2 regions of the Affinirhizobium pseudoryzae genome follow, and region 1 is predicted to be linked to the other one. Evidence: riboswitches for the same ligand, from Rfam matches in the RefSeq annotation. Region 1 holds a riboswitch; the other holds the start of a gene.

Region 1 (10,947 bases):
GATGCGGAAGACCTGGTGCATGATGCACTGGTCAAGGCCTACGAGCGCAAGGGCACCTTCCGCACGGGCGCGAACCTGCGCAACTGGCTGCTCTCCATCGTACACAACACCCATATCGACCGGTTGCGCAGCCGGCGGTCGTCCGAGGCACGCAACCAGGCGGCCGCCGAGCTCGGCGAGACGGTGCATCGGGCTGACCCGGACCAATCGATCCGTCTGAAGCAGCTGCGCGAAGCCTTTTTCGCGTTGCCCGACGAGCAGCGCGATGCGCTGCATCTCGTCGCCATCGAAGGCCTGTCCTACCAGCAGGCCGCCGATGCGCTGTCCATCCCGGTCGGCACGCTGATGTCGCGTGTCTCCCGCGCCCGCGCGCGTCTGCGCGAATTCGAGGAAAACGGCCGCCGGCTGCCCGCCGGCAACGGCCATCTGAAAATCATTGAAGGGGGACGCGATGACACCCGTTGACCCGATCCAGCCCGCGGATGTGGAAGCCTATGTGGACGACCAACTGGATGCTGGCCGCCGCATCGAGGTGGAAGCCTATCTCTCGGAAAATCCGGATATTGCTGCCCGCGTGATGGCGGATCTCGCGATCAAGGGCGAGCTGCGGCTGGCGCTTGCGGAAGGTCACCAGCGCCACGGCCGGCCGGAGACGCGCGAGGCGGCCCGCCGCCTGCAGGCGGCCCTCTCCAGGGGGCGGATCTTTCGCTCGTTTCAAAGGCTGGCCGCAACGATCGCGCTGATCGCCGTCGGCTGGGGGCTGAGCCACCAACTGGGGCCGCTCACCGTTTCCACGGTCGAAGCCTCCGTGCCGCCGCCCGCCTTCGTGGAAGAGGCGTTGCGCGCTCACGGCACCTCCGTCCTTCGACACACGATGCCCTCCCAGCAGGAATCGTCCGATTTCGATCCGGCGGAAATCCGCTCCGCCACGGCCATCGTGATGCCCGGCATCCCGAAGGAGTGGCAGGTCAGCGACGTGCAGGTCTTCCCCTCGGCCTTCGGGCCGAGCGTGGAGATGGCGATCGTGCGCGACAACGATATCCGCCTGTCCCTGTTTGCCGTTCGTCCGGGCAGCTTTGCCGTGCTGCCGGTCTCGCTCGTCAGGCAGGAACAGGTGCAGGCCTCCTACTGGCAGATCGGCGACGTGGCCTATGCGCTCGTCTCCGACACCGAGGATGCCGTGAACCTGAGGGCCGAGGCCGAGCAACTGGCCAGGACCCTGTACTGATCCGCAATTCCCGAACCCTGTTCACCGTCAGAGGAGTACATCCATGAACCCCCGCTTCGGATACAATCCGGCGATCCAGTCCCAGGCAGCCTTCGATGAGGGCCTGCGCCAGCACATGCTGCGCATCTACAACTACATGGGTCTCGGCCTCGTCATCACCGGCCTCGTCGCCTTCTTCGTCGCGTCGACCCCGGCGCTCTACGTGCCGATCTTCTCGACGCCTTTGAAGTGGGTGGTGATGCTGGCCCCGCTCGCCTTCGTCTTCTTCTTCTCGTTCAAGATCCAGACGATGTCGGCCTCCACCGCACAGATGACCTTCTGGGCCTTCTGCGCCGTGATGGGTCTGTCGCTTGCTTCGGTGTTCCTCGTCTTCACCGGCGCCAGCATCGCGCGCACCTTCTTCATCACCGCCACCATGTTCGGCGCCACCAGCCTCTACGGCTATGTCACCAAGCGTGACCTGTCGAAGTTCGGCTCCTTCCTGATCATGGGTCTGATCGGCGTGGTGATCGCCTCGATCGTCAACATCTTCCTCGGCTCCAGCGCCCTTCAGTTCGCGATCTCGATCATCGGTATCGTCGTCTTCATCGGCCTCACGGCCTGGGACACGCAGAACATCAAGGAACAGTATGCCGAGAACTTCGACCAGGAGAGCCAGCAGAAGCTCGCCGTCTTCGGTGCGCTGTCGCTCTACCTGAACTTCGTCAACATCTTCCAGCTTCTGCTGAGCCTGACCGGCCAGCGCGAAGAATAACCGGTCCATTACCAAAGGAGGACATGATCCATGGACTACAACGACCGCCAGGCGATCGAGGGTCTGTTCGGCAAGCTCTCCCACGTGGAGAGCCAGTCGGGCCCGCGCGATGCGGAAGCGGATGCCTTCATCCGTGATCGCATCACCAGCCAGCCGGGTGCACCCTATTTTATGGCGCAGACGATCGTTGTGCAGGAGCAGGCCCTGAACGAGGCTGAGCGGCGGATCGAGGAGCTGGAATACCAGCTCGCCTCCCGCCCGGCCTCCGGCGGCGGCTTCTTCTCCAGCCTGTTCGGCAGCAACTCCCAGCCGGCACGCCCGGCCCCACGCGGCATGTCGAATGGCATGGCGGGCGGCATGGTCACGGGCGCTGCGGCCCCGGCAGCCATGCCCGGCCAGCCGCAGGCAGGCCCCCGCAATCCCTGGGGCCAGCAGCAGGCTCAAGGCTACGGCCAGGGCCAGGCCTATGGCCAGCCCACCCGCGGCGGCGGCTTCCTCGCCGGTGCGGCGCAGACGGCGATGGGTGTTGCCGGCGGCGTCCTGCTCGGCAATGCAATTGCCGGCATGCTCTCCGGTGACGAGGCGCAGGCCGCCGAGGATCCGGGTGCCGCCGATACCGGCGCAGACGATGCCGGTGCCGATGCAGGTTTCGAAGAAGAGATGTTCTGATCCGGGTTGAGCGCCGATCGTTCGATCGTCGCCGTCAACACCGTGATCATCGAAACGGCTGCCCCCGAACCGCTTCGGGGGCCGCCTTTATGCGCCCGTAATGAAATGGCCATGTTTGTGTGTCATCACCGGCATCATGATCGATCCACTTCCACTTCGTCCGTCTGCCGGGTAAAACGATGGCACTGCTTTCCGACCCATCGACACCCGCGGATGATGCCCCCTCACCGGATGACGAGGCGGCAAGGCCAAAGAGCTTTTCAGCGATCCTGCATCAACTTGCCGGTGACGTGACACGCGAACGCATTCAGGTGGCCGATCTTCTGGCCGCCATGAAGGACCGGGCCTTCGGTGCCCTGATCTTCATCTTCGCCATGCCCAATGTCCTGCCGACCCCGCCGGGCACCTCCGCCATTCTCGGCATTCCGCTTCTCTTTCTCGCCGCCCAGATGGCTTTCGGCCAGACGCCCTGGCTGCCGAAGCTGATTGCCGGCCGCTCCATGCTGCGCAGTGATTTTGCCGGCATGATCGCCAAGGCAAGCCCCTGGATCGCAAAGGCGGAACGCATGCTGAAGCCGCGGATGACGGTGCTCTCCACGCCGCTGGCGGAACGGCTGATCGGCTGCTTCTGTCTGGTGCTGGCGCTCGTGCTCGCCATGCCGATCCCGCTCGGCAACATGCTGCCGGCCCTGGCGCTCTGCGTCATCGCCTTCGGCATCCTGGAAAAGGATGGCCTCTGGATCAGCCTCGGCGTTGCGATCGGTATCGTGTCGCTGTTCCTGGTAGCGGGCGTGATCTACGCCATCATCAAGAGCGCGATCTTCGTGCTGGCGAAACTGTTTTCCTGATCAGAGCGAAAAGCCATCGAGGCGTTCCGCCAGGCGATCGATGCCGGCCACATCCGCATTGGCAAAGGCAAACCGCAGATACCCTTCCTGATGCGCACCGAAATAGCCGCCCGGAATGCAGGAGACGCCGACGTGTCTGGCCAGCGCTTCCGCCACGGTTGCCGATGCGGTACCGGCAAAGGGGTGACGCACGAAGGCGAAATAGGCACCCACTGCCGCCAACTGCCAGTCCGGCAGCGCCGCCATGACCCGCTTCATCGCGTCGGCCCGGCGCAGGATCTCCTGCCGATTTTCTTCACGCCAGTCTGAGAGGAGCGGCAAAGCCTCGGCCACCGCCGCCTGGGCCGAGCGCGGCGCGCAGATCTGCAGGTTGTCCATGATCTTCGCGACCTGGCTAATGAAGGCAGGACCCGCCGTGATCGCGCCCAGCCGATGGCCTGGAATGCAGAAGCTCTTGGAAAAACTGTAGAGCGACACGACGACGTTTTCCCAGCCATCCAGGCGGAAGAGATCATGGGGAAACGAACCGGCACTCGGAAGGAAGTCGCGATAGGTCTCGTCCAGGATCAGCCAGATGCCCTTTGCGCGGCAAAGATCGGCAATCGCCGACAGAAGCTCCGGCGGATAGACGGCACCCGTCGGATTGTTGGGCGAGACCAGCGCCAGCGCCTTCACATCCGGCTGCAACGCCAGCGCAATGGCCTCCACCGTCGGTAGGAATCCATCCTCTGCCGCGCATTCCACGAAGCGGGTGCGAATGCCGAGCATGGCGAGCGTCGTTTCATGGTTGAAGTAATAGGGCTCCGTCATCAGCACCGCATCACCCGCGCCGGCCACGGCCATCGCCGCACAGATGAAGGCCTGGTTGCAGCCGGAGGTGACGTGGATGTTGTCCGCCACAAGCGCTGCGCCATAGACCTCAGAGACATGCGCGGCATAGGTCTCGCGCAGTGCCCGCTCGCCCTCGATCGGCCCGTAGCCCGTATAGGCCTTGGACGAGGCCGCCTTGCCCAGAATCTCCAGCATGGCCGGATGCGCCGGATAGCCCGGCACCGCCTGCGACAGATCGATCAGCGGCCCCCGCACCCCATCATAGGCACGCGCCCAGGCCTGCACGGAGGGCACTGGCGGCGGCGAAATGCGTTCGATGAGGGGATTGAAGCGCGAGGAGGAAAACATCATCAGACAAGACCGGAAAATCCAAAACTCAGCTGACTAACGGTGGACGTCGACCGAATGTCAATTGATTTCCGGCGTGGGCTCGAAGGATACTGCGCAAATCGAGGGCAGGCTTGAGCGCATGCACAAACGGCATGCAGGACCCTGCGGCATGGCAGATGGAGCACGATGATGGGGTTCGACGCAGACAAACTGGCGGCCTTGCGGGCCAAGTATGGCGAAAGCGCCGGCGGCGAGATTTTTGATCCGGCCTTTGCCAAAGTCGGCGAAAAGATTTTCAAGAACGGCACGCGCGCCGCACCCTATGCCGGTCTTCCGACCTTCCTCTCCGCCCCCTACCTGCCCGTCGAGGCAGACAATCCCGATTTCGAGGATCTACAGGTGGCCATCACCGGCGTTCCGATGGACCTCGGTGTCACCAACCGACCGGGCTCGCGCTTCGGGCCGCGGGCGCTGCGCGCCATCGACCGCATCGGCCCTTACAACCACGTTCTGGGTTGCGCGCCGGTGCATGAACTGCGTGTGGCCGATATCGGCGACGTGCCGTTCCGCAGCCGCTACCGGCTGGAAATGAGCCATGATGATATCGAAAAGCGCTTCAACCAGATCGTTGACGCCGGCGTTCTCCCCCTCGCCGTCGGCGGCGACCACTCGATCACCCATCCGATCATGAAGGCGGTCGGCAAGAAGGCGCCGCTCGGCATGATCCATATCGATGCGCATTGCGATACCAGCGGCTCCTTCGACCAGACGAAGTTTCACCATGGCGGCCCCTTCCGCAACGCGGTGCTGGATGGCGTCCTGGATCCGACCCGCACGATCCAGATCGGCATTCGCGGTTCCGCCGAATATCTCTGGGAGTTTTCCTACGAGAGCGGTATGACCGTCATCCACGCGGAAGAGGTGACGGGACTCGGCATTCCGGCCATCATCGAAAAGGCGAAGGCGATCGTGGGCGACGGCCCGACCTATCTGTCCTTCGACATCGACAGCCTGGACCCCGCCTTTGCGCCCGGCACCGGCACGCCCGAGGTGGGCGGTCTCACGACCCGCGAGGTGCTGGAACTGATCCGCGGCTTCAAGGGCATCAACCTTGTCGGCGCCGACGTGGTGGAAGTGGCGCCGCAATATGACTCGACCCACAACACCGCCCATGCGGGCGCGCAGGTTTTGTTCGAGCTCTTGAGCCTGATGGTGTTCAGCCCGGCCATCACCGGCAAGGGCTGAGGCATTCCCCCTCCTGTCCGTGAACCGGACAGGAGGGCCTTTCAGCGGCTCAGCTGCGCGAGAAGACGTAATCGGTTTCCTGGCGAAGCAATTCGCCCGGACGCAGGACGGCGCTTGGGAACCCTGCGTGGTTGATGGCATCCGGCCAGATCTGCGTTTCCAGACAGAGCCCTGCATAGGGGCCATAGAGCTTGCCGGAAAGGCCCGGCACCGTCGGCTTCAGCTTGAAGCCGCAATAGAGCTGAACCCCCGGCTCGGTGGTCCGCACTTCGAGCGACACGCCGGAATTGACGCTGCGCACCAGCGCGACCGTGCGCTTGGCGACACGGTCGGTCGACAGGCAATAATTGTGGTCGAAATCCACCTGGGCGCCGTCGGCCTCGCTTCGGCGCATCGGCCCGAGCTGGCGCAAGTCCATCGGCGTGCCCGCCACCGCAATCTCCTTGCCGGTCGGCACCTGGTGTTCGTCGAGTTCCAGATAATGATCGGCGGCGATCATGATGTCGTGACCCAGAATATCGTCGCGGCCATCCAGGTTGAAATAGGTGTGCTGGCAGATATTGGCGAGCGTCGGGGCATCCGTCACGCTCTCGTAGACGACGTTCAGAACGCCGTCCTCCTTCAGCTCATAGGTCGCCGTGACCGTGCAATTGCCGGGATAACCGCCGCGTCCGTCCGGATCCGTCACCTGCAGCATCACCTTGTTCTCGGCATGGGCGATGATCGTCCAGTTCGTCTTGCCAAGTCCGTCGCTGCCGCCGTGCAGATGGGTATCGCCGTTCTGGTTGAGGTCTAGCTGGTAGGCCTTGCCATCCAGCGTGAACTGTCCCTTGCCGATGCGGTTGGCGACCCGACCGGGTGTCGCGCCGAAATAGGAGGAATATTTCGGATAGTCTTCGAATGTGTCGAAGCCGAGCACCAGCGGCGCCTCCTGGCCGTCCAGACGGAGATCCTGGATGACCGCGCCCCAGGTGATGACATAGGCCGTCAGCCCGCCCCCGGAAATCTTCACGCGGTAGACCGTTTCGCCCTTGGGAGTGGTGCCGAAGATTTCGCCCTGCGTCGTCATGGCTGATGTCCTGTTCTTGCATGTTGTGAGGGCGCAACCTGCGTGATTCCAGCCGGTTAATCAACGGGGAACGATACGCTCAGCGGGAAAGCGTGCGGGTGGCCTGTTCCAAGCCTTCCAGCGTCAGCGGATACATGCGCCCGTCCAGCAGTTGCTGCATCAGAACGGCGGAATGGGTATGGTCCCAATGCGCCTGTGGCACCGGGTTGATCCAGGCCATGCGCTGGAAATGCTCCGCCATGCGGCGCATCCAGGCGGCACCCGGCTCCTTGTTCCAGTGCTCCACGGACCCGCCAACATGGGTGATCTCATAGGGGCTCATCGTCGCATCGCCGACAAAGATCACCTTGTAGTCCGGCCCATAGCTGCGCAGCAGGTCCTCGACGGCGAAACGCTCGGAACGACGGCGATTGTCGCGCCACACGCTCTCGTAGAGGCAATTGTGGAAATAGAAATGTTCGAGATGGCGGAACTCGGCGCGTGCGGCGGAAAACAGCTCCTCCACCACCATCACGTGATCATCCATCGAGCCGCCGACATCGAAGAACATCAGGAGCTTCACCGCATTGCGCCGCTCCGGCCGTGTCTGCACGTCGAGATAACCGTGTTCGGCGGTCGAGCGGATGGTGCCGGGCAGATCGAGTTCGTCGGCGGCACCCTCGCGCACCCAGCGGCGCAGGCGTTTGAGCGCAATCTTGATGTTGCGGGTGCCGATCTCGCGTGTATCGTCGAAGTCGCGGAACTCGCGCTTGTCCCACACCTTCGCCGCCTTGCGGTGGCGGGACCCGTCCTGGCCGATGCGGACACCTTCCGGATTGTAGCCATAGGCGCCAAAGGGGGAGGTTCCGGCGGTGCCGATCCATTTCGAGCCGCCCTGGTGGCGCCCCTTCTGCTCCTCCAGCCGCTCTTTGAGCGTTTCCATGAGCTTGTCGAAACCGCCGAGCGATTCCACCAGCGCCTTTTCCTCCGGCGTCAGGTGCCTTTCGGCGAGCTTGCGCAACCACTCTTCCGGCAGCTTTTCCGTCTCGATGCCTGCCATGTCGGAAAGCGCGGCGAGCCCGCGAAAATGCGCGGAAAACACCTGGTCGAACCGGTCGATGTGCCGCTCGTCCTTCACCAGCGCCGCACGGGCCAGGAAATAGAAGGCCTCCACGTCGAAATCCGCCAGCCCCGCCTGCATCCCCTCCAGAAGGTCCAGAAATTCCCGCAGCGTCACGGGAATTCTGGCCTCCTTCAGTCTGAGGAAAAACGGGATGAACAAAGTGGTGTCCTTCAGCGGCTTCCGATCTGCTCCAGCTCGTAGGGTGTCGTCTGGTAGATCTCGTTGATCCAGTTTCCGAACAGAAGATGCGCGTGGCTGCGCCAGCGGTTCTGCGGCGGCAGCGTTGCATCATTATGCGGAAAATAGTTGTGCGGCATCTTGATGGGAATACCGGCATTCACGTCGCGGAAATATTCATCTGCCAGCGAGGTGGAATCGTATTCCACATGATTGAACATGTAGAGCCGGTTGCCGCGCTTCTCATGCACCAGGCAAACCCCCATCTCCTCGGATTCCATCAGGATTTCCAGCCCCGGCACCTTTTCGATATCGGCGCGGCGCACCTCCGTCCAGCGCGAGACGGGCACCTGGAAATCATCGGAAAAGCCGTTGAGATAGATCGAGGACGGGCAGAGATTGCGGTGGCGGTAGACCCCGAACGCCTTTTCCGTCAGCTCGTGCTTCGGTACCTTGTGAAAATGGTAGATGGCGGCCATCGCGCCCCAGCAGACATTCAGCGTCGAATGGACATTGGTTTCCGTCCAGTCAAAAATCTGCTGCATCTCGTCCCAGTAGGTCACATCCTCGTATTGCAGCGTCTCGACCGGCGCACCGGTGATGATGAAGCCATCGAACTTGCGCTGCTTCACCTCGTCCCAGGTCTCGTAGAAGGACAGAAGATGCTCTTCGGACGTGTTCTTCGCCTTGTGGCCACCGATGCGCACCAGCGAAAATTCCACCTGCAGCGGCGAGGCACCCACCAGGCGCGCCATCTGCACTTCCGTCTTGATCTTGTTCGGCATCAGGTTCAACAGGCCGATCTGCAGCGGGCGGATATCCTGCCGCACAGCCATCGTCTCGGTCATCACCCGGACACCCTCGTTCACCAGTGTCTGGAAGGCGGGAAGCGTATCTGGAATCTTGATCGGCATGGTTCGAACCCGACAAAAACAAAAAAACCGGCGGCGATAGATCGCGACCGGTCCGTGGAAGGTTTCTTTCTCTTCTCGCGGCCCTTTAGCGACTTATTTTACGTGGCTGCAAGCCGGCCGGCCAAATCACCACGATGAGCTGTCTAAATAGGCTCTTCTTCCGTAAAGGTCAATCCGCGACAAAATGGATGATTTAGGAAACGCTAACGCTCCCGCCGCGCCATAAACGCCATGCGCTCAAACAGATGCACATCCTGCTCGTTCTTCAAAAGTGCGCCATGCAGCTTCGGGAGCGCGTTCTTCACGTCGGCGCGCAGATCGTCCGGATCGATATCGTCCGAGACCAGCAGGCGGATCCAATCAAGGGCTTCAGACGTGGACGGCTTCTTCTTGAGCCCCGGCATCTCGCGGATCTCGTAGAACTGCGTCAAAGCCGCGCTGACGAGACGCTGCTTGATGCCGGGATAATGCACCTCCACGATGCGCGACAACGTCTCGGCATCGGGAAAACGGATGTAGTGAAAGAAGCAGCGACGCAGAAAAGCGTCCGGCAATTCCTTCTCGTTGTTGGAGGTGATGATGACGATGGGGCGAACCTTTGCGCGCACGGTCTCGCCCGTTTCGTAGACATGGAATTCCATGCGGTCGAGTTCCTGCAACAGGTCGTTCGGAAACTCGATATCCGCCTTGTCGATCTCGTCGATCAGCAGCACGACCTTCCTGTCGGATGCGAAGGCCTGCCACAGCTTGCCGCGGCGGATATAGTGCGAGACCTCATTGACGCGCGGGTCGCCGAGCTGGCTGTCGCGCAGGCGCGAGACCGCATCATATTCATAAAGCCCCTGCTGCGCCTTGGTGGTGGATTTGATCGTCCATTCGATCATCTCAAGCCCGAGCGCCGCCGCCACCTGCCGCGCCAGCTCGGTCTTGCCGGTTCCGGGTTCGCCCTTGACCAGAAGAGGCCGTTCCAGTCGGATGGCAGCGTTGACCGCCACCATCAGATCCTTGTCGGCAATGTAATCGGCCGTGCCCGTAAACTGCATGTTCTGTCCTGATGATCCGGCTTTCTGATGGGCCAGAAGGTAAGGTCCGCGAACCTCTTGCGCAAGCCGCGATGCTGATGGGCAAAACCCGCGCCGCGACGGCAAAGGCTGCAAAGATACCGCTTGTCTTCTTCCCGCGTTCTGTCAGGCTGTGACAAGCATCTCCGGATGCTTCGAAGCGCGCTCCAACACCCGGATTGACGACCGGCGCTGGCCACGTTCCGATCTTTCGAACGACAACGGCATGAGACCGTGGGCTGGCGGCATCCTGTGCCATCCTGCTGTTTCTTCCTCTGCGATCACCGTCTTCCTCAGATGACGGGATCGACCAACGAATACCAATTCACTCAGAACACAACGATGCCGGACACCGCAGCCACCGAGGCTGCTCGAACCGGCCAGCAGATAAGGGAGGCCTCCATGGCCAAAGGTCAGGTCCGTTCCAACCGCGAAGTCCGCAAGCCGAAGAAGGACAAGGCAAAGCCGTCCACGGCACCGGTCAGCAGCTTCACCACGCAGATCAAGAGCGCCGAAGCCTCCAGCCCCAAGAAGCGCTGACGTCTCGCTTGACGATGGGTACAGGGCGATCGGCTTCTCCGGCCGGTCGTGTTTCGGCATGTCTTGACCACCCCTGCCCGTGCATCGGCCTTTTGCTTTTGGGTGAAGATGCGCTAAGGGCAGGGACATGAACACCACGTCCTTCACCATCCTTCTTGGCGGCCATCTCGTGTTGACCG
Region 2 (10,947 bases), 660 kb from region 1:
CGATCCGGTGCAGCTGCGCGCCAAGGTCGGCATGGTGTTCCAGAAGCCGAACCCGTTCCCGAAGACGATCTATGAGAACGTTGCCTACGGTCCGCGCATCCACGGCCTCGCCCGCAAGAAGTCGGATCTCGACGAAATCGTCTCGTCTGCTCTGCAGAAGGCGGGTCTCTGGAACGAAGTGAAGGATCGCCTGCATGAATCCGGCACGGGTCTCTCCGGCGGCCAGCAGCAGCGCCTGTGCATCGCCCGGGCGGTCGCCGTGTCGCCGGAAATCATCCTGATGGACGAACCCTGCTCGGCGCTCGATCCGATCGCGACGGCCAAGGTCGAGGAACTGATCCACGAACTGCGCACCAACTTCACCATCGTCATCGTCACGCATTCCATGCAGCAGGCGGCGCGTGTGTCCCAGCGCACGGCTATGTTCCACCTCGGCCTGCTGGTCGAAGAGAACGACACCGACAAGATGTTCACCAACCCGGATGATCAGCGCACGCAGGATTACATCATGGGTCGCTTCGGCTGATGCCGCGCCGATCCGCCTTCCGCTGACAACCCTTGATCCGAGGATGACAAACCATGTCCCCCAGCCATATTCTCTCGGCCTATGACGAAGACCTGAAATACCTGAACCGCCGCATCTCCGAAATGGGCGGCCTTGCCGAACAGATGTGCGGCGATGCCGTTCGCGCGCTCGTCAATTCCGATGGTGCACTTGCCCAGAAGGTCATCTCCGACGACGTGATCCTCGATACCGCCGAGCGCGAGATCCAGGAGAAGGCCATCATCACGATCGCCCGCCGCCAGCCGGTGGCCGGAGACCTGCGCGAAATCATCGGCGTGCTGCGCATCGCCTCCGACCTGGAACGCGTCGGCGACCTCGGCAAGAACACTGCCAAGCGCGTGATCGCCGTTCAGGGCACCGGCGTGCCGCGCAAGCTCGCACGCGGTTTGGAACATCTCTCCGATCTGGCCCTCGTCCAGCTCAAGGAAGTGCTCGACGTCTTCTCCAACCGCTCGGTGCAGAAGGCGGAAGCCATCCGCCTGCGCGATGAAGAGATCGACGCGATGTACACCTCGCTGTTCCGCGAACTCCTCACCTACATGATGGAAGATCCGCGCAACATCACCACCTGCACCCATCTCCTCTTCTGCGCCAAGAACATCGAGCGCATCGGCGACCATGCCACCAATATTGCCGAGACGATCTATTACATCGCAACTGGCGCTGCCCCCGAAGGCGAACGCCCGAAGGACGACACGTCGAACACGCTGGGCGCAGTGGCAGAGTAAGGGCGCTACCGGCGCCTGCTTTCAGGAGTGCATGAACCATGCTGCCGAAAATTGCGGTTGTTGAGGATGAAGAAGCGCTGAGCGTGCTTCTTCGCTATAACCTCGAGGCCGAGGGGTATGAGGTGGAAACCATCCTGCGCGGTGACGAGGCGGAAATCCGCCTGCAGGAGCGGCTGCCGGATCTCCTGATCCTCGACTGGATGTTGCCCGGCGTATCCGGCATCGAGCTTTGCCGCCGCCTGCGGATGCGCCCGGAAACCGAGCGCCTGCCGATCATCATGCTGACGGCGCGTGGTGAGGAGAGCGAACGCGTGCGCGGTCTGGCAACCGGTGCCGACGATTATGTCGTCAAACCCTTCTCGACGCCGGAACTGATGGCGCGGGTGAAAGCGATGTTGCGAAGGGCCCGGCCGGAGGTGCTCTCCTCGGTTCTGCGCTGCGGCGATATCGAACTCGATCGCGAAACGCATCGCGTCCACCGCAAGAGCCGCGAGGTGCGTCTGGGGCCGACCGAATTCCGGCTGCTGGAATTCCTGATGGCCTCGCCCGGTCGCGTCTTTTCCCGCTCGCAACTGCTCGATGGTGTCTGGGGCCACGACATCTACGTGGACGAACGCACCGTCGATGTGCATGTCGGACGGCTGCGCAAGGCGCTGAACTTTTCCAACATGCAGGATGTCATCCGCACCGTCCGCGGTGCCGGTTATTCCATGGAAGCGTGAACCCTCGCGCCTGATCTCCACCATCGAACCCGGCCTCGTGCCGGGTTTTTTGTTGGCTCCCTCCAAAATCCGGGCACAAAAAAAGCGGGCCTCGTACCCGCTTTCTTCGAGATGCGCTGGAATGATCAGCCGCGGGCGACCGCATTGGCGGCGCGGCGGCGCTCGTTCACCGGCTGGTAGGCCAGGCGGGCGTGGTATTTGCAGTAGGGCGAGCTTTCGCCGGATTCTGCGCCGCAGAAGTGGAAATCGTCCTTCAGCGGGTCGCCGACCGGCCACTTGCAGGTGCGCTCCGTCAGTTCCGTCAGCGCCAGGCGGCGTGCCATCGGAACGATGACGTTCGTCGTGGTGACCGGTTCCTGCGTTTCGAGAATGGTGAGTTCGATCTCTTCCTTCACCATCGTGGCGCCGACAGAGCGGGTCACCGTGCGCGTGGCCGCGCCAGGGGCCGTCGCCGCCGTCGGGCGGGCATTGTAGGTGGTGGGGCGCGGTGCAGGGGTGGTGCGCTTCTGCGTCCGGTTCTGCTGGGCGTTTCCGCCTGCCTTCACACGTCCCGGAAGGCACAGCCGGTGCACCTTGCCGATGACCGCGTTGCGGCTCACGCCGCCCAGTTGCGCGGCAATCTGGCTCGCGCTCAGTCCTTCCGCCCACAACCTTTTCAGTCGTTCGACGCGTTCGTCATCCCAATTCATGCTGTCTCTCCGCCTTGAGCACACCCAGCAAGACAGAATCTCTCACCGTTACGGCGAACGTAATTCGCCGCGCATACTACATCTATACTTTTGGTGACTAGTTCCGCCGCATGCAGTCTAGTAATTGATCTTTAACCTAATGGGCGGCGGACTCGCTGACAAGAGTCGCCGGAATCGTCGCGAATCGATTTCCGGGTTTTCCCCAACTTGCTGCCGCATAGAGTCATTTTTGTCACAGCTGCCGCAAGGGGCGCCAAGCGGGCTTCCGCGGCGTGAATCGACGCGGAATCCACGCTTTTGTTGACAGCGCGGGATGAAATGCGGATAGTGCGCCTGCCGCCCTTTGAGGCGGCATTTTTGATTTCTGGCGGCCCCGGCTGCCTGTTCTGGACAGTATGCCTGAAGGAGTGCATCGCCATGGCTGAAGCTGCGCTTTTCGACACGTTTGCAAGGGCACCACTGCGTTTCGTGCGCGGCGAGGGTGTCTGGCTCGTGACGGAAACGGGCGAGCGATATCTCGATTTCGGCGCAGGCGTGGCCGTGACCTCGTGTGGTCATTCCAACCCGCATCTTGTCGCGGCCCTGAAGGATCAGGCGGACAAGGTCTGGCACCTGTCGAACCTTTACGAGATCCCGGACCAGGAGCGGCTGGCCCGCCGGCTGGCGGATGCCACCTTCGCCGACAAGGTGTTCTTCACCAATTCGGGTGCCGAAGCGCTGGAATGCGCCATCAAGACGGCGCGGCGCTACCATTATTCCAAGGGCTATCCGGAAAAATTCCACATCATCACCTTTGAAGGCGCCTTCCACGGCCGGACCATCGCGACGATCGCAGCCGGCGGTCAGGAAAAGTACCTGGAAGGCTTCGGCCCCAAGGCGCCGGGTTTTGACCAGGTGCCCTTTGGGGATCTGGATGCGCTGAAGGCGGCGATCACGGAACACACCGCAGCCCTGCTGATCGAGCCGATCCAGGGCGAGGGCGGCATCCGGGTCGTGACCAAGGAATTCCTGCGCGAACTGCGCAACCTGTGCGATGAACACGGCCTGTTGCTGATGTTCGATGAGGTGCAGACGGGCGTCGGTCGGACCGGCAAGTTCTTCGCGCATGAATGGTCGGGTGTCACCCCGGATATCATGGCGGTGGCCAAGGGGATCGGCGGTGGTTTCCCGTTCGGCGCCTGCCTTGCGACGGCGGAAGCCGCCTCCGGCATGAAGCCCGGCGTGCACGGCACCACCTATGGTGGCAATCCGCTCGCCATGGCCGTCGGCAATGCCGTGCTCGATGTCATCCTGGCCGATGGCTTCCTGCAGAATGTCAACGACGTGGCACTCGTCTTCCGTCAGGGCCTTGCGGCACTCAAGGATCGCTTCCCCGGCGTGATCGAGGAGATCCGTGGCGAAGGCCTGATGCTCGGCATCAAGGCGCGCGTTCCGGCCGGCGAGCTTGTGACCGCAATGCGCGACGAACATATCCTCGGCGTTCCGGCCGGTGACAATGTCATTCGTCTGCTGCCGCCGCTGGTCGTGACGGCGGAAGAGGCCCGCGAAGGCATTGCCCGTATCGAACGCGCTGCGGAAAAGCTTCAGAGTGAACAGTTGAAGAAGTCGGCCTGACGGCCTTTTCGGAAAAAGCGGGCCGCCGGATGGCGCCCCGGATGGAACGGATCATGGCATCACCCAAGCATTTTCTCGACCTCTCGGCACTTTCGTCAGGGGATCTGCGTACCATTCTCGATGATGCGCTGACGCGCAAACGCGCGACCAAAGCTGGCACGGCCGACAAGCCGCTCGCCGGCAAGGTGCTGGCGATGATCTTCGAGAAGCCGTCCACCCGCACCCGCGTCTCCTTCGATGTCGGCATGCGCCAGCTCGGCGGCGAAACGCTGTTCCTGTCCGGCACGGAAATGCAGCTTGGCCGCGCCGAGACGATCGGCGATACGGCCAAGGTCCTGTCGCGTTACGTCGATGCGATCATGATCCGCACCACCGATCATCGCCGCCTTCTGGAAATGGCCGAACACGCGACGGTTCCGGTCATCAACGGCCTGACGGATGAGACCCATCCCTGCCAGATCATGGCCGACCTCCTGACCTTCGAAGAACATCGCGGCCCGGTGACCGGCAAGACGTTTGCCTGGACGGGCGACGGCAACAATGTGCTGCATTCCTTCATCGAAGGCTCGGCGCGCTTCGGTTACCGCATGAACATGGCGGTTCCGCTCGGCTCCGAGCCGCTCGACAAGTATTTGAACTGGTCGCGCAACAATGGCGGCGAGATCATGCTGTGCCACGATGCCGACCGTGCGGTCGAGGGCGTCGATATGGTGGTGACGGACACCTGGATCTCGATGAACCAGGAACACAAGGCACGCGGCCACAACATCTTCCAGCCGTTCCAGGTGAACGAGCGCCTGATGCAGAAGGCTAAGTCCGATGCCCTCTTCATGCACTGCCTGCCGGCCCATCGCGGCGAGGAAGTCACCGACGCGGTGATCGACGGCCCGCAGTCGGTCGTGTTCGACGAGGCGGAAAACCGTCTGCACGCCCAGAAGTCGGTGCTCGCCTGGTGCTTCGGCGCCGTCTGAGGCGCCCTTTGTCGAGGGGAATGGCCGCGTCTTGATTTGTCGCGGCGCCACCCCCATCTCACGGCTTTCCCAGTCGCGTCCGCTCGACCCATGGTCCGGGCGCCTCAACAAGACAGCGTCGGCCTTTCCCTTCGGTTGAGCGGTTCCGCTTGGCCGACATTTGTGCGAAATGGGTGGCTTCGGCGCGAAGGAGCAAGTCATGGCAGAAGCCGCAGTAGAATTCAGTGATCTGACACTGGCGGGCGATGACCGCGTGGTTCCCTTCCAGGTGGAAGGGCTCGACGTGCGCGGCCGTGCGGTGCAGCTCGGGCCCATGCTGAACGCGATCCTCGGCCGCCACGATTATCCGGCGCCGGTCGCGCGGCTGCTCGCCGAAGCCGTCGTCCTAACCGCATTGATCGGCACCTCGCTGAAGTTCGAGGGGCGTTTCACGGTTCAGACCAAGGGCGATGGCCCGGTCGATCTTCTGGTCGCGGATTTCACCAGCCCGGAAAGCATGCGTGCTTATGCCCGGTTTGACGAGGATGCGCTGGCCGCATCCGTCAAGGCCGGCAAGATATCGCCGCCGGACCTTCTGGGCGAGGGCGTGCTCGCCTTCACCATCGACCAGGGTCACGGCATGCAGCCCTATCAGGGCATCGTGCCGCTTGACGGATCGTCTCTGGAAGAAATCGCCGGCGTCTATTTCCGCCAGTCGGAACAGATCCCGACGAAGGTGCGCCTTGGGGTGGCCGAATTGTTCGACCGCGATGAGGACGGAAAGCCGCGTCACAACTGGCGGGCCGGCGGCGTCCTCGCCCAGTTCCTGCCCCAGGCACCGGAGCGGATGCGCCAGCCGGACCTGCATGGCGGCGACGGCGATGAACGGGACGGCGATTTCGCCTTGACGGAAGACGATGCCTGGTCGGAAGCCCGCATGCTGGTCGAGACCGTGGATACCGACGAGTTGACGGATCCGCAGGTGGCGATCGAGCGGCTGCTGTTCCGCCTCTTCCATGAGCGCGGTGTGCGGATCTACGAGCCGCAGGAAGTCGCGGACCGTTGCAGCTGCTCGCGCGAGAAGATCAAGGGCGTGCTCGAAGGCTTCACGGCGGAGGAGATCGAGGCCAGCCAGGAAGACGGCGCCATCTCGGTCACCTGCGAGTTCTGCTCCACCACTTACCGCTACGATCCGAGCGAGTTCGAAGCGGCGTGACGTCAAGAAGGCGAGGTGCGGCGTGTTTCGCGCCTCGCAGGCTCAGTTGAGCACGCGCATCAGGCCCGGCGAATCCAGCGAGAAGGCGGGAATGTTGACGATGAAGGTTTCGCCTTCGTCGGTTTCCATCTGGTAATGGCCGAACATCAGCCCCGAGGGCGTGTCGAGCGGGCAGCCGGAGGAGTATTCGTAGGTGTCGCCGGGTTTGAGGCGCGGCTGCTCTCCCACCACCCCGGGACCTTCGACCTCATCGACCAGCCCATTCTGGTCCGTGATGTTCCAGTAGCGGTGAACCAGCCGCACCGTCAGACGAGAATGGTTGGAGATGACGATCCGATAGCCCCATACGTACCGACTCTCCTCCGGATCCGACTGTTCCGGCAGGAAGTAGGGCTCGACGACGACTTCGATGTCTTTGGTGAGTGCACGATACATGTCGACACCTTCATCTCATGTGTACGCATATCGTACAGTCCGGGCGCGAGGTCAAGAATCGCGCCGGGGCTCAAGAATGCGGAAGCCCTGAATTTTCAGGCTCAAGGCTAACCGCCATGGTAAAGAAGCGCTTTACGCAGACACCTTGGAAAGCGCTGCGGCCAGATCCTCGATGAGGTCCTCGCCGTCCTCGATGCCGCAGGACAGGCGCAAGGTGCCGGCGGAGATGCCGAGTTCCGCCCGTGCCTCGTCCGTCAGGTTCTTGTGCGTGGTGGTGGCCGGATGGGTGATCAGGCTCTTGGCGTCGCCAAGGTTGTTGGAGATCTTGATCACCTCCAGCGCATCCTGCAGCGCAAAGGCCGCGTCCTTGCCGCCCTTCAACTCGAAGCAGACGAGCGTGGAGCCGCCCGTCATCTGCTTGGCGATGATGTCGGCCTGCGGATGGTCCTTGCGGCCGGGATAGATCACCTTCGCCACCTTGCCCTGGTCCGCAAGGAAATCGGCGATCTTGGCCGCACTCTCCGTCTGCTGCTTGACGCGCAGCGGAAGCGTCTCGATCCCCTTCAGCAGCGTCCAGGCATTGAATGGCGACATGGCCGGGCCGGTGTGGCGGAAATAGTCGTGCAGGTTCTCGTTGATCCATTCCTTGTCGGAAAGGATCACGCCGCCGAGGCAGCGGCCCTGGCCATCGATGTGCTTGGTGGCCGAGTAGACCACCACATGCGCACCGAGTTCCAGCGGCTTCTGGAAGAGCGGGGTGGCAAACACGTTGTCCACCACCACCTTTGCGCCGATCTGGTTGGCAAGCTTGGCAACGCCGGCAATGTCCACCACTTCCAGCGTCGGATTGGTCGGGCTTTCCAGGAAGAACACCTTCGTGTTCGGGCGGATGGCGGCTTCCCAGTTGGCGAGATCGCGGCCATCGACCAGCGTGCATTCGACGCCATATTTCGGCGCCAGCGTCTCCACCACATAGCGGCAGGAGCCGAACAGCGCACGGGCGGCGACGATGTGATCACCGGCCTTGACCTGGCAGAGGATGGCGGCCGACACGGCGGCCATGCCGGACGCGGTGGCGCGGGCGTCTTCCGCGCCTTCCAGCGCGATCATCCGCTTTTCGAACATGTCGTTGGTCGGGCTGCCGTAACGGGCATAGATGAAGCCGTCCGTCTCGCCCTTGAAACGGGCTTCGGCAGCGGCGGAATTCTCGTAAACGAACCCCTGCGTCAGGTAGATCGCCTCGGAGGTCTCGCCATACTGCGAGCGCAGCGTGCCACCGTGGACGAGTTGGGTTGCGGGGCGCCAGGTCTTGCTCATGCGTGTCACCACTTCGTAACAAAAAAACCGGTCGCAACTGCAGACCGGTTTCGCACCCGGTCTTTTTAGCCACTTGTTTAACGTGGCTGCAAGCCGACCGGCCAAATCACCACGGGATAAATCTGCCATACGCCCAAGCAGCGCTTGCGTCAATTCCTCGCTTTTGCTTTTGTCGCGCGATTAAGGGATAGGGTTCATGAAACGCAACGCGGGCATTCTGGCCGATCGGGCCATCGGCGAACTTTTCCATGAAGGCCGGCTGAAAAGCGAGGCGGCGCTGGATGCCGATCAGATCCAGCCGGCGAGCCTCGACCTGCGCCTGGGGTCCAAGGCGCTTCGCGTCCGCGCCAGTTTCATGCCGGGCCCCAATCACACGGTCGCCGACAAGCTGGAGCGACTGACCCTGCACGAGATCGATCTTGAACAGGGTGCGGTGCTCGAAACCGGCTGCGTCTACATCGTGCCGCTGATGGAAAGCCTCGACCTGCCGGCGGAGCTGTCCGCCTCCACCAATCCGAAAAGCTCGACGGGACGGCTCGATATCTTCACCCGCGTGATGGTTGATCGCGCCCAGGAATTCGACAAGATCCCCGCTGGTTATAAGGGCCAGCTCTATCTCGAAATCTCGCCGCGCACCTTCCCGGTCATCGTCCGGCGCGGCTCGCGGCTGTCGCAGATCCGCTTCCGTACCGGCCAGGCGCTCTTGAGCGAAGCCGAAGTGCTGGCTTTGCACGCGGCGGAAACGCTGGTCGCCAGCGAGACGCCGAATGTCTCAGGCGCCGGCATCGCCCTGTCGATCGATCTGAAGGGCACCGGCCCGGATGGCCTGATCGGTTATCGCGGCAAGCACCACACCTCCGTCATCGATGTCGACCGCAAGGCCGCCCATGATGTGCTCGATTTCTGGGAGCCGCTCTTTAGCCGCGGGCGCGACGAACTGATCCTCGATCCGGACGAGTTCTACATTCTCGTCTCGCGTGAAGCCGTGCATGTGCCGCCGCTCTATGCCGCCGAAATGACGCCCTATGATCCGCTGGTCGGCGAGTTTCGCGTGCATTATGCCGGCTTCTTCGATCCCGGTTTCGGCCATGCCGCCGTCGGCGGCTCCGGCAGCCGTGCGGTGCTGGAAGTGCGCAGCCACGAAGTGCCCTTCATCCTGGAACACGGCCAGATCGTCGGGCGCCTCGTCTACGAGCATATGCTGGAAAAGCCGCAGTCGCTCTACGGCTCGGGCCTCGGATCGAACTATCAGGCGCAGGGCCTAAAACTGTCCAAGCACTTTCGCGCCTGAACTCTTTCCGCTCCTGGGACTTGAAGGCCGGGAGACCTGATGCTAGGTCTGGCGTCGGACAAGCGGGTGTAGCTCAATGGTAGAGCAGCAGCTTCCCAAGCTGAATACGAGGGTTCGATTCCCTTCACCCGCTCCAGCTTTACCCTGTTCGTCCTGCCTCCGGCTTCATGCACGGACTGAATCCGGCCTCTTGCTTGCCTGATGCGGCGTCTTTTTCCAGAAGAACGGGTTGGTCCTCAGTTCGTTCAAGGCCTTCCAGGCGGCGTAGGAACTCATAAACCAGTACATCGGCACCGCAACCCAGCGCCAGCCGATCCGTCGTCGTTCCTGGCCGATCATCGAACCCATGCCGAGCTTCAGAAAGATCATGTAGCTGCCGATCACGTTCAGGCAGTCGATCGCAAACAGCGCCAGAACTTGCGTCGGCATCGCCGATAGCGGCTCGCTCGCCAGCCGCGCGATCCCGATGGCGATGAAGACGAGGATCAGCGGATGCAGCAGGGCGGACGCCAGCATGCCGCCGATCAGCAGATGAAAGGCCAAGGTTCCGCGAGATCCCATCTGGCGTGCGGCGTCAACCGGGTTGCGGGTCAGCACCAGCCAGGTCTGCAGCCAGCCTTTGAACCAGCGTGTCCGCTGACCGGTCCAAACATCCAGCGAAACCGGCGCATCCTCCAGCGTCTGGCAGCGGAGAGTCTGCGAGCGATAGCCGAGGCGGTAGAGGCGAAGGCCGAGATCCGCATCCTCGGTCACGTTGAACGGGTCCCAGCCGCCGACCTCGCGCAGGATGGAGGTGCGGAAGTGATTGGAGGTGCCGCCCAGCGGCAGCGGCATCGCGTGACGGGATAGCATCGGCAAAAGGCCGCGAAACAGCGCGGCATATTCGATGGCAAACACCCCGCTCAGCGCCGTATCGGACAGATTGGCGATGATCAGCGGCGCCTGCAGGCAGGCCACATCGGGCTCACAGGCCTGGAAGCGGCCACAGGCCTCCAGCAACTGGTGCGGATGCGGCCTGTCTTCCGCGTCATAGACCGCCAGAAACTCGCCGCGCGCACCGGCCAGCGCATAGGTGAGCGCCTTGGGTTTGGTGCGCGGATGGAACGGCGGCACCTCGACGATCTCGAAATGGGAAGCAAGCCTGAGCGCCTTCAGCGCCTCCACGGTGTCGCGATCGTCGGCCTCGCAGACCAGCTTGATGTCGAGCCGCGCCCGCGGCCATTCCAGCCGCTCCAGATTGGCGACCAGCTGCGCCACCATCCCGGCTTCCCGGTAGAGCGCCACCATCACGGTGTAGACGGGCAGGGCCCCCTGCAGGTGTTCTTCCGGCAGGCTGCCGATCCGCCGTTGATGGAAGGTGGCCCAGCCCCTCAGCGCAAGCGCACTCATGTAGACGAGCGAAACGAGACCATGGGTGAGC

What was found. A riboswitch is a leader RNA that binds a small molecule or an ion and turns the genes downstream of it on or off. The one in region 1 is predicted to bind S-adenosylmethionine.
Region 2: linked by a shared signal. The riboswitch ahead of G6N78_RS03395 (O-succinylhomoserine sulfhydrylase) and the one ahead of metA (homoserine O-acetyltransferase MetA) in region 1 are both predicted to bind S-adenosylmethionine.

The regions. Positions count from the first base shown of each region.
Region 1 covers NZ_CP049241.1:1,354,668-1,365,614, forward strand. The annotation lists gene G6N78_RS06720 (sigma-70 family RNA polymerase sigma factor) at 1-465, shown strand, start outside; gene G6N78_RS06725 (anti-sigma factor family protein) at 452-1,228, shown strand; gene G6N78_RS06730 (Bax inhibitor-1/YccA family protein) at 1,272-1,982, shown strand; gene G6N78_RS06735 (DUF2076 domain-containing protein) at 2,013-2,651, shown strand; gene G6N78_RS06740 (exopolysaccharide biosynthesis protein) at 2,831-3,499, shown strand; gene G6N78_RS06745 (aminotransferase) at 3,500-4,678, opposite strand; gene speB (agmatinase) at 4,850-5,905, shown strand; gene G6N78_RS06755 (aldose epimerase family protein) at 5,955-6,974, opposite strand; gene G6N78_RS06760 (vWA domain-containing protein) at 7,054-8,235, opposite strand; gene metA (homoserine O-acetyltransferase MetA) at 8,247-9,167, opposite strand; SAM riboswitch at 9,233-9,310, opposite strand; gene G6N78_RS06770 (AAA family ATPase) at 9,371-10,210, opposite strand; gene G6N78_RS06775 (hypothetical protein) at 10,571-10,768, shown strand; gene G6N78_RS06780 (thiamine diphosphokinase) at 10,896-10,947, shown strand, end outside.
Region 2 covers NZ_CP049241.1:693,437-704,383, reverse strand. The annotation lists gene pstB (phosphate ABC transporter ATP-binding protein PstB) at 1-526, shown strand, start outside; gene phoU (phosphate signaling complex protein PhoU) at 580-1,293, shown strand; gene phoB (phosphate regulon transcriptional regulator PhoB) at 1,332-2,015, shown strand; gene G6N78_RS03420 (GcrA family cell cycle regulator) at 2,141-2,704, opposite strand; gene G6N78_RS03415 (aspartate aminotransferase family protein) at 3,122-4,318, shown strand; gene argF (ornithine carbamoyltransferase) at 4,372-5,289, shown strand; gene G6N78_RS03405 (Hsp33 family molecular chaperone) at 5,489-6,484, shown strand; gene apaG (Co2+/Mg2+ efflux facilitator ApaG/CorD) at 6,527-6,919, opposite strand; gene G6N78_RS03395 (O-succinylhomoserine sulfhydrylase) at 7,052-8,236, opposite strand; SAM riboswitch at 8,281-8,359, opposite strand; gene G6N78_RS03390 (2'-deoxycytidine 5'-triphosphate deaminase) at 8,433-9,527, shown strand; tRNA gene G6N78_RS03385 (tRNA-Gly) at 9,590-9,663, shown strand; gene G6N78_RS03380 (glycosyltransferase family 2 protein) at 9,693-10,947, opposite strand, start outside.